Regions from separate parts of the Exiguobacterium sp. SH5S4 genome, predicted to be linked through region 1. Evidence: predicted binding sites of a transcription regulator. Region 1 holds the regulator's gene; the other holds the start of a gene.
The links. The regulator Rex, encoded in region 1, represses fermentation and respiration genes when NADH is low (regulators of the CRP and FNR family bind a similar motif). The targets are predictions, from matches to a motif close to TTGTGAAATATTTCACAA.
Positions count from the first base shown of each region.

Region 1 (5,174 bases):
GGGCGGTACGCGTCCTCGATCACGACACTCTCGACGTCGAGGCCGAACAATCCGGCCGCTTCTTCCGTGAGGCCTGACGAGGCGATGTTCCAGTCATAGAGACGAAGACCCGACGTTCCTTGCGTACCTTGGTAACGGACACGCGGCGTGACGAGGTTCTCGGCGACGAGCGTACCCATGCGGACGGCGTTCGTCGCGAGCGGGATGTAGGCGTGTGTGCGCGCCGGGTTGTAGTAGACGGCACAGCTGTCACCGGCTGCGAAGACGTCCGGGTTGCTCGTGCGCATATATTCGTCGACGATGATGGCACCGTTACCGAGCATATCGACTTGTCCTGCGAGCAGTCCCGTGTTCGGACGGAAACCGACACATAGAATGACGAGGTCGGCCTCGAACTCACCTTTGTCGGTCACGACGTGCGTGACGTTGCCGTCTGTCCCGCGGAACGCTTCGACCGTTTGGCTGAGCTCGAGATCGATGCCGCGTGACGTCATGTCGGCTTCAAGTTGGTCCGTGAACGACTTGTCGAGGTACTTGTTCAAGATGCGGTCAGCACTGTCGATGAACGTGACGTGCTTGCCGTACACTTCGAACGCCTCGACGAGCTCGACGCCGATATAGCCGGCACCGATGACGGCGATATTTGTCGCACCCTTCGCCCGCTCGATGATGCGCTGAGCGTGGCCATAGTTTTTGCAAAGTTCGATCCCAGTCATCTCGATGCCAGGCAGCGTCGGGACGATCGGCCAAGATCCTGTCGTCACGATCAAACGGTCGAACGTGTCATATACGTCTTCACCCGTCTCGAGGTTTTTGGCGTGGACCGTCTTCGCTTCCGCATCGATGTTCAACACGTCATGCTTCATGCGCATCGTCGCGCCGAGTTCTTCGAGCTCGGTCGGTGATGAGTAGAACAATTCTTCAGCGCGTTTGACGACGCCGCCGACGTGGAGGGCGATCCCACACGAGAGGAAACTGACGTTGTCGTTCCGCTCATACACGGTGATGTCGAGATTCTCGTGCTTGGCGAGTAAGCCTTTGACTGCTGCTGTTCCTGCGTGTGTACATCCGATGACTGCGATTTTCATATGGTAGTCTCTCCTTTGAGTTGTAGGCAAGTTAGTGTTTGTGACAAATATCACATTCGCTTTCTGAACTTAGTGTACTATTTCACAAGAAGGTTTGACAATCCCTTTGCTCAGTTTTTCACGTAATTATGTCTAAAGTTTGAACGCCGGTTGTGACGACAAAAAACCGTTCCTCGGCAGGAACGGTTTTGATCATGAATTGGACGTGCGTCTCGCTTTCATCCAGTGGTAGATGACGACACCGATATATGTGACGAGACCCATCACATACAATATAAAGCCGTACAAGATCCAGCCCAGGGCGTCCCACCCGCGGACGAAGACGAGTCCGATGATACACGACACGTATCCCACGACGAGCAGCGTCAACGAGAAGGCAAGTCTCCGCTTGAATGGCGACTTCCAAAAGTTCAGCACGGCAATCAACAGAATTGTCGTCAACACACCGATGATGATGAGCTCATCCCCGTAGTACTCCCAAGTCATCGTTTCTCCCCCTGACGTGTGTTTGATTGGTTTCATATGAGCATGTACTTCCTTGTTGCAGAAAAAGCGTTTACGACCAATATCACTTTGAACATGTAGTTTCAGTACGACAGTTTGCGACCAAAAAGCACCGTTATGCCAACCGTGATACGTGCCAACCGACAAGGAGAAACAGTCCGATCAACACGATGGCCAAGCCCCTTTTCAAGATACTTCCAGTTTAGCGCACTCGCATTAAAAAAACACCACGTCTCATGACGTAGTGTTCACTTCTCATTCATTTGCTTCATCAAATCCATCTGTTCTTTCACCATCGCCTCTTTCTCACGTCGGAGCACACCGCGGTACGTCATGCGTGAGATCGATAAGCTGATCTCATATAGGAAGAAGAGCGGCAGCGACACCATGAGGTGCGACGTCAAATCCGGCGGCGTGATGAATGCCGCGATGACGAACAAGGCGAAGTAGGCGTACTTCCGAATTTTTGAGAGGAAGTACGGCGTCACGACACCGATGCGCGTCAAGAACATCGTCACGACCGGCAACTGGAACAACAGTCCGAACGGGATTGTCAGTTGCAACAGGAACGTGAAATAGTTCGTCGCCCCGATGATTTGCGTCAGACCGAGGTCTTGCCCGAGGTCCGTCGAGATATCGAGGACGAGCGGGAACAACCAATAGTAGGCGAATGCGAGACCGATGAGGAACAAGATAAAGATGACCGGGATATAGGCGAGCGTCCATTTTCGTTCATTCGGATGCAGACCAGGTGCGACGAACGCCCACAGTTGATACAGTAGAAATGGACCAGACGCGACGAGCCCGATGACGAGCGCCAAGTTCAAGTAAATCATGAGCGGGTCCGCGACCCCAAAGGCGTTCAGCTCGAGCCCTCGTTCGACGAGGTCCGCCTGCAGATAGGCGAGCACGTATTTGACACTCGGCAAAGCGATCAGAAAGAAGGCAAAGACGACAAATGCCGACAGCATCAGTCGTCTCCGCAGCTCTGTCAAGTGATCGGACAGTGCCCGTTCTTGATCAGGTTGATGGCTCATGGCTTACTGCTCTTTCTTCTCAATTTCTTTCTTGTCGGTCTCGTCGTGCTCTTTCATCATACCGTTCGTGGCATTTTTGAACTCACGGAGCGTCTGCCCCGCTGCCCGGCCGAACTCTGGCAATTTCTTCGGCCCGAAGAGGATGAGCGCGATGATGGCGATGACGAAAATACTGACGCCACCTGGGATACCGACGACGAGTGATGATTGTAGAAATTCCATTATTGATGGACCCCCTCAGCGGATGGATAGTGTTGCATAAAGTAAATGAGCGACTGGAGTTCGATCGACAAGTCGATATGATGGACGCGGACCGTGTCCGGTACAGTCAATCGCGCCGGCGTGAAGTTCAAGATCCCTCGAACGCCATAGCGGACCAAGTCATCGGCAACCGGCTGCGCGTAAGCGGACGGGACCGTGAGGATGGCGACATCGATTTTGTTTTGCTTCATGATTTGTTCCATCTCATCGACGTGATGAATCGGGACACCTGACATCGTCGTGCCGACTTTTGTCTCGTCTGCGTCGAACCCGACGACGATATGTGTGTTATTGTTTTTAAGGAAGTTATAGTTGACGAACGCTGTCCCGAGATGACCGACCCCGACCAAGGCGACGTTCGTGATCTCGTCTTGATTCAGCGTCTTACGGAAAAAGTCTAACAGATACTGTACGTTATAGCCATATCCCTTTTTACCGAGCGCACCGAAGTATGAGAAGTCACGGCGAATCGTTGCCGAATCGACCTTGACCGCCTCGCTCAGTTCAGCAGAAGACACACGCTGTTTCCCTGACGAATGTAGGCTTTGGATAAACCGATAGTATAGTGGCAACCGTTTGGCTGTCGCTTGCGGAATCTTTGGTTCGTTTTGACTCAACGGAAAGAGCCTCCTTTTTACGACGCGTTTCAAACGAATCTGATTTCATACACCTTGATTGTAAACGAATTCACATAAGCACTCAATGAATATACCTGAAAAGGGGAAGAAATAAAGTATACTAAACAGAGAGAAAGGGGTTTTTTCACTTGATCCTACTGCAAGTCAACAACTTATCCAAATCGTTCGGCGTCGAGCCGATTTTAGAGAATGTCAAACTAGAAATCCAAGAAGGCGAACGCGTCGCCCTCGTAGGCCGCAACGGCGCCGGCAAGTCGACGCTGTTAAAAGTCATCGCCGGCGAGTACAATTATGACTCGGGCGACATCATGAAGCCAAAAGACGTGACGATCGGCTATCTCGCCCAAGACTCGGGGTTAGAATCGAACGAGACGATGTGGAACGAGATGCTCACCGTCTTCACCGATTTGATCGAACAAGAGAAGACGCTCCGCCAGATGGAGCAAGACATGGGCTCGGAGCGGATCTTGAACGACCCGGCCGCCTACGAGCGTCTGCTCGCGGCGTATGACGAGGAGCAGCACACGTTCAAAGACCGCGGCGGCTATCAGTATGAAGCGACGATCCGCTCGATCTTGCACGGGATGCGGTTTTACCCGGACGACTTCGAACGTCGGATCGACACGCTCTCAGGCGGACAGCGGACACGTCTTGCCTTAGCGAAGATGCTCCTGCAAAGCCCGGACCTGCTCATCTTGGATGAGCCGACGAACCATTTAGACATCGAGACGCTCAGCTGGCTCGAGAAATATTTGAGCGGCTATAAAGGTGCCGTCCTCATCGTCTCCCACGACCGTTACTTCCTCGACCGCGTCGTCTCGGTCGTCTACGAGCTGTCACGCAACCGCAGCCGCCGCTTCGTCGGGAACTATACAAAGTTCCTCGAGCAGAAGGCCGCGCTTTACGAGCAAGAGAAGAAGCAGTTCGAGTCGCAACAAGAAGAGATCGCCAAGATGCAAGACTTCATCCAACGGAACATCGCCCGGGCAACGACGACGAAACGCGCCCAAAGCGTCCGCAAGCGGCTCGAGAAGATCGACCGTATGGACGTGCCGGACGGTGACGAACGGAGCGCGGTGTTGTCGTTCTCGATCAAACGTCAAAGCGGGAACGATGTGTTGAGCGGCAGCGACCTCGCCATCGGCTACGAGGAACCGATCGCACAACACTTACGTTTCCAACTGCAGCGCGGCGAGTCGGTCGCCCTCGTCGGCCCGAACGGGGTCGGCAAATCGACGCTCCTCAAAGTGTTGACGAAACAACAACCACCCCTCACCGGTGACATCCGCTACGGTACCGGCGTCGAGATCGGCTACTACGACCAGGAACAACAGAACTTGTCGGACACGAACCGCGTCATCGATGAGATTTGGAACGACTGGCCGCTCATGCGCGAGCAAGAAGTCCGCAGTCTGCTCGGCCAGTTCTTGTTCAGCGGGGACGACGTCATGAAACGCGTCCAAGAACTATCCGGCGGCGAACGGGCCCGGCTGACGCTCGCCAAGCTCAAGCTCGAGCAACCGAACTTGCTCGTCTTGGATGAGCCGACGAACCACTTGGACCTCGACTCGAAGATGATCCTCGAGAACGCGCTCGTCGACTATCCCGGGACGATCTTGTTCGTCTCCCACGACCGTTACTTCATC
Region 1 is NZ_SJUQ01000017.1:10,589-15,762, reverse strand. Features, by position in the region: gene EVJ32_RS10345 (FAD-dependent oxidoreductase) at 1-1,088, opposite strand, end outside; gene EVJ32_RS10340 (hypothetical protein) at 1,281-1,574, opposite strand; gene tatC (twin-arginine translocase subunit TatC) at 1,841-2,629, opposite strand; gene EVJ32_RS10330 (twin-arginine translocase TatA/TatE family subunit) at 2,633-2,851, opposite strand; gene EVJ32_RS10325 (redox-sensing transcriptional repressor Rex) at 2,851-3,507, opposite strand; gene EVJ32_RS10320 (ABC-F family ATP-binding cassette domain-containing protein) at 3,657-5,174, shown strand, end outside.

Region 2 (5,174 bases), on a different contig from region 1:
CGGCGACTTCGAACGTCTCCACACCCGCCGCTTTGAACGCGGTCTGGACGGCATGGAATTCTTCCGGCTCGGCATAGACGATGACCGTCTCATCTTCTTCGATGACGTCACGGACATCGAGATCGTGCTCCATCATGAGTTCGAGCACGTCGTCTGCTGTCATCCCGCCGACACCGATGACGGCCGTCGCATCGAACATATACGCGACCGACCCGCTGACGCCCATGTTACCACCGTTCTTGCCGAACGCGGCCCGAACTTCAGAGGCGGTCCGGTTGACGTTGTTCGTGAGCGTGTCGACGATGAGCATCGACCCGCTCGGCCCAAAGCCCTCATAGCGGAGTTCGTCGAAGTTCTCTTCGTCGCCGCCTTTCGCTTTGTCGATGGCCCGGTCGATGATCGCTTTCGGGACGTTATACGTCTTCGCGCGCTCGACGACGAACTTGAGCGATTGGTTCAATTCCGGATCAGGTTCACCTTGGCGGGCGACGATGTAGATCTCGCGGCCGAACTTCGCGTAGATACGACTCGTATTGGCGTCTTTAGACGCCTTTTTCTCTTTAATGTTGTTCCATTTACGACCCATTACGTGTCATCTCACTTTCCATTGTTCGATAGATTCACTGTCGATTATATAAGAAGAAGCGAGCGTTGACGAGAGAAAATCATCCCTCGCTCTTGTCCATCTTCTCAACGATCTCGGTCAGCGTCTTTAAACTGTCGATCAAGCGGTCGGTCTCATCCTCATCGAGGAACGCTAACCGATCCTCGAACAGGCGCCGAAACGAGTCGCGCCGCTCGAGGAGCACGCGCTCTCCTTGGTCGGTTAATTGGTTCCAGATGACGCGGCGGTCGCGCTCGTCAGGGACACGTGTAATATACCCTTCGTCGACGAGCTTCGTGATGAGCGGCGTCACGTTCGGCGGGGCAATTGATAACGTCTCACTAATTTGTCCGTTCGTGACCGCGCCTTCATCCTCGATCAACATCAATAGATGAAAGTGAGAGAAATTTAAGTTCGGGATTTGCGGGAGGTCGGAGCGGCGGAGCAGTTTTCTTCTGATTAACGGGATCAGTTTCACAAACTGATCGGCTGCATCTTGTCTTGGCATAGTCATAGTCACTTCCTAGTCAGGTTCTTTCTTCATTATACACGACCACAGGCGGGGTGGACGAGCAATCATCGGACTGTGAGCATTTACACACCGATTCCGCCAAACTAACGACACAAATAATGTAAGCGTTTACATATAGGTCTGTCCTTGTTTTCATGAAAACGCATACGATTTTACTGAGCTGATCTATAAAAATCAAGACCTATCCTCAAACAGCAAAAAAATATTGTGAAAGAGTTCACATTGTTGTCACGCACAAATTGAATGAAACGGTGTATTCTATGAATGTGAAGGAAAGCACAAACTCTTATCAGGCAAACCGATTATCCCGTGCTCTCCATCAAGTCAGAAGATCAGCTCTCATTCATGAGGAGGAAACCAACATGGCAGTTAAAGAGAAAGCAGTAGTGGAAACATCAGCAGAACAGATGGTCGACACGCTCGTTAAGCAAGCGCACACGGCACTCGACACGTTGATGACGTTTGACCAAGAGAAAATCGACACGATCGTCCAAGCGATGGCGTTAGCCGGACTCGAGCAACACGTCGTACTCGCTAAACATGCATTTGAAGAAACAGGTCGCGGTGTGTTTGAAGACAAGATGATCAAAAACATCTTTGCGACAGAATATATTTTCAACTCACTTCGCGGTGAGAAAACAGTCGGCGTCATCGAAGACGATGAGCAAAACGGCATCACATACATCGCCGAGCCGGTCGGTGTCGTCGCCGGGGTCACACCGGTCACGAACCCGACATCAACGACGATGTTCAAAGCGATCATCGCCATCAAAACACGTAACCCGATCATTTTCGGCTTCCACCCGTCAGCACAACAATGTTCAAGTGCAGCGGCCCGCGTCCTTCGTGACGCAGCAATCGCAGCAGGTGCACCGGAACATTTGATCCAATGGGTCGAAAAACCGTCACTCGACGCGACGAAAGCACTCATGAACCACCCAGGCGTGGCCATGGTACTCGCAACAGGCGGCGCGGCAATGGTGAAGTCGGCTTACTCGACAGGTAAACCAGCGCTCGGCGTCGGACCTGGTAACGTCCCGGCTTATATCGACAAGACAGCGAAAGTAAAACGCGCCATCTCGGACGTCATCTTATCGAAAACGTTCGATAACGGCATGATCTGTGCGTCAGAACAAGCGATCATCGTCGACCAAGAAGTATATGAAGACGTGAAACGTGAAATGACAGCGCTTGGCTGCTACTTCTGCTCACCAGAAGAAAAAGCCAAACTCGAAACACTCGTCATCAAGACAGACACATGTGCGGTCAACCCTGAGATCGTCGGGAAACCGGCAGCATGGATCGCCGAGAAAGCTGGACTCAGCGTCCCGGCCGACACGAAAATCTTGATCGCTGAACTCGAGACAGTCGGCGCGACAGAACTGCTCTCACACGAGAAGCTCAGCCCGGTGCTCGGCGCTTATAAAGTTCAATCACGAGAAGAAGGCTTCGCGATCGCTGAGAAAATGCTTGAAATCGGTGGTCTCGGTCATACGGCCGCAATCCACTCGACAGACGACGACGCGATCCTCGCGTTCGGACTTCGCATGAAAGCTTGCCGCATCATCGTCAACTCGCCAACGGCACACGGCGGTATCGGTGACCTTTACAACGAAATGACACCATCACTCACACTCGGTTGTGGGTCGTACGGTAAAAACTCCGTCTCTGAGAACGTGACGGCGAAACATCTACTCAACGTGAAAAAGGTGGCGAGACGTCGCGTGAATATGCAATGGTTTAAAGTCCCTGAAAAAATTTACTTCGAGAAAAACTCGGTTCAATACTTGCAGTCGCTCACGTCGAAAAAACGGGCAATGATCGTCACAGACGAAATGATGGTCAAACTCGGATTTGCTGACAAAGTCATCAAAAACTTGCCGGCTGGTGTTGACTACCGCATCTTCGACCAAGTCGAACCAGACCCATCAGTCGAGACGGTCATGGCCGGTGCTGAGGCGATGCGCCAATTCCAACCAGACATGATCATCGCGCTCGGTGGTGGTTCACCGATGGATGCTGCGAAAGGGATGTGGCTCTTCTACGAACGTCCAGAAGAGAAGTTCTCAAACCTTCGCCAGAAGTTCATGGATATCCGCAAACGGACGTACAAGTTCCCGACGCTCGGCAACAAGTCGATGTTCGTCGCGATCCCGACGACGTCAGGTACAGGTTCAGAAGTGACACCGTTCACGGTCATCACTGATAAAAAACGGAACGTCAAATACCCGATTGCCGACTACGCGATCACACCAGACGTCGCCATCATCGACCCTGAGTTCGTTATGACGGTACCGGCTTCAATCACGGCTGACACAGGAATGGACGTCTTGACACACGCGATCGAAGCGTACGTATCGGTCATGGCGAACGACTATACAGACGGACTGGCCCTCCGTTCGATGAAGATGATCTTCGACTACCTCCCGAAAGCTTACGAAAACGGAAGCGACGCTGAAGCTCGTCAAAAAGTGCACAACGCCTCAACGATGGCTGGTATGGCATTCGCGAACGCGTTCCTCGGGATCAACCACTCGATCGCGCACAAAATCGGTGGCGAGTTCCACGTGCCGCACGGTCGGACGAACGCGATCCTCATGCCGCACGTCATCCGCTACAACGCGACACGCCCATCGAAACTTGCGGCGTTCCCGAAATATGAGTCATTCATCGCTGACGAGCGCTACGCTGAAATCGCACGCTTCCTCGGACTCCCGGCGAAGACGACTGAAGAAGGCGTCGAGTCACTCGTCCAAGCGATCATCGAGCTCGGACAGCGCTTGAACATCAAACTCTCGTTCAAAGCACAAGGCATCAAGAAAGCGGACCTCGATGCGAAGATCGACAAAATGGCGGTCGATGCGTTCGAAGACCAATGTACGACGGCGAACCCGAAAATGCCGCTCGTCGAAGAATTGAAAGAAATCATGTACGCAGCGTACGAAGGCGTCTAAGAATCCATGATCAGAGCGGTCATCCTCACAACGGGGATGACCGCTTTTTTTGCTGTAAATTAGGATATACAATTGTCAGATGACTTACTATAATTGAATAATGCCAATCAAGTATGGCGAATATTGATGTAGATGGAGACGACCAAATGACAATCATTTATAGCTTACTGTCGGCCTTGTATGCCGTATTTCTTTACTTCAGTCCGGCCGCTTACGCAAGCCCGTATGAGACGGCCGAATATTTTGCGTCGTACGACCGAGACGTTAACAGTTGGGAGAACGTCGAGCTGTTCGAGTCGCTCGGGACCGAGCTCGATCTTGAGATGGACCGTTTCGTCCATTATGCCTCCGTACCGAGCCATTGGACGACGTTGACCATTGAAGACGACGAACGATTCGATGGTGTATCTCATTTCATCTTAGAAGCTGGATTTGACGGTGAAGTGATTCAAACGGATTGGAACGAACCGATTGATGATGTAGAAGGAAAAGTCGTCGTTTTGCCGATGACGGTCAAATCACTCGAGCTTGACGGGAGGGACACGTCGGCTGATCCATATGGAGAGGTCCTCATTGATGATGAGGCGAATCGCCACTTACTCAACCTGTTGGAGGCAGGAGCCGAAGGGTACATTGTCACGCCCGATGAACAAGAAGAGGGTTATTACGGAACCATTTATACTTCGCCACGGACGCGGCTGCCCGGCATCGGCGTCGATGTTGAGACAGCAGATCGTTTGACGGACGGGACGCATGTCTCGGTCGAACCGTTCGTCGACGACGAGGTGCCGTATGTCGAATTTATTCAACCTGGTAAAACAGACGAGGAGATTGTGATCTTGGCTAGGCTTGACGGCACGGGTTACGGGGACCATGCGTTATGGAGCCTTGGTGGTTCATCGATATTGTACGCGCTCATCGAACAAATGGATGGCATTGATACGGATGCGACGATCCGGTATGTCTTCTTGAACGGAAGTGGGGGTGGCTACGAGACCGCCATGGATTATTTAGAAACAGCGAAACAGGCTGAAACTTTGCCGTCTTTAGTACTGTCATTAGATATTCTTGGTACCGGGGAAGG
Region 2 is NZ_SJUQ01000009.1:8,905-14,078, forward strand. Features, by position in the region: gene EVJ32_RS06830 (YebC/PmpR family DNA-binding transcriptional regulator) at 1-586, opposite strand, end outside; gene EVJ32_RS06835 (MarR family winged helix-turn-helix transcriptional regulator) at 666-1,112, opposite strand; gene adhE (bifunctional acetaldehyde-CoA/alcohol dehydrogenase) at 1,499-4,090, shown strand; gene EVJ32_RS06845 (zinc-binding metallopeptidase family protein) at 4,237-5,174, shown strand, end outside.
Region 2: adhE (bifunctional acetaldehyde-CoA/alcohol dehydrogenase) is a predicted target of Rex. The motif match lies at 1,342-1,359, and genes of this name have one in related genera.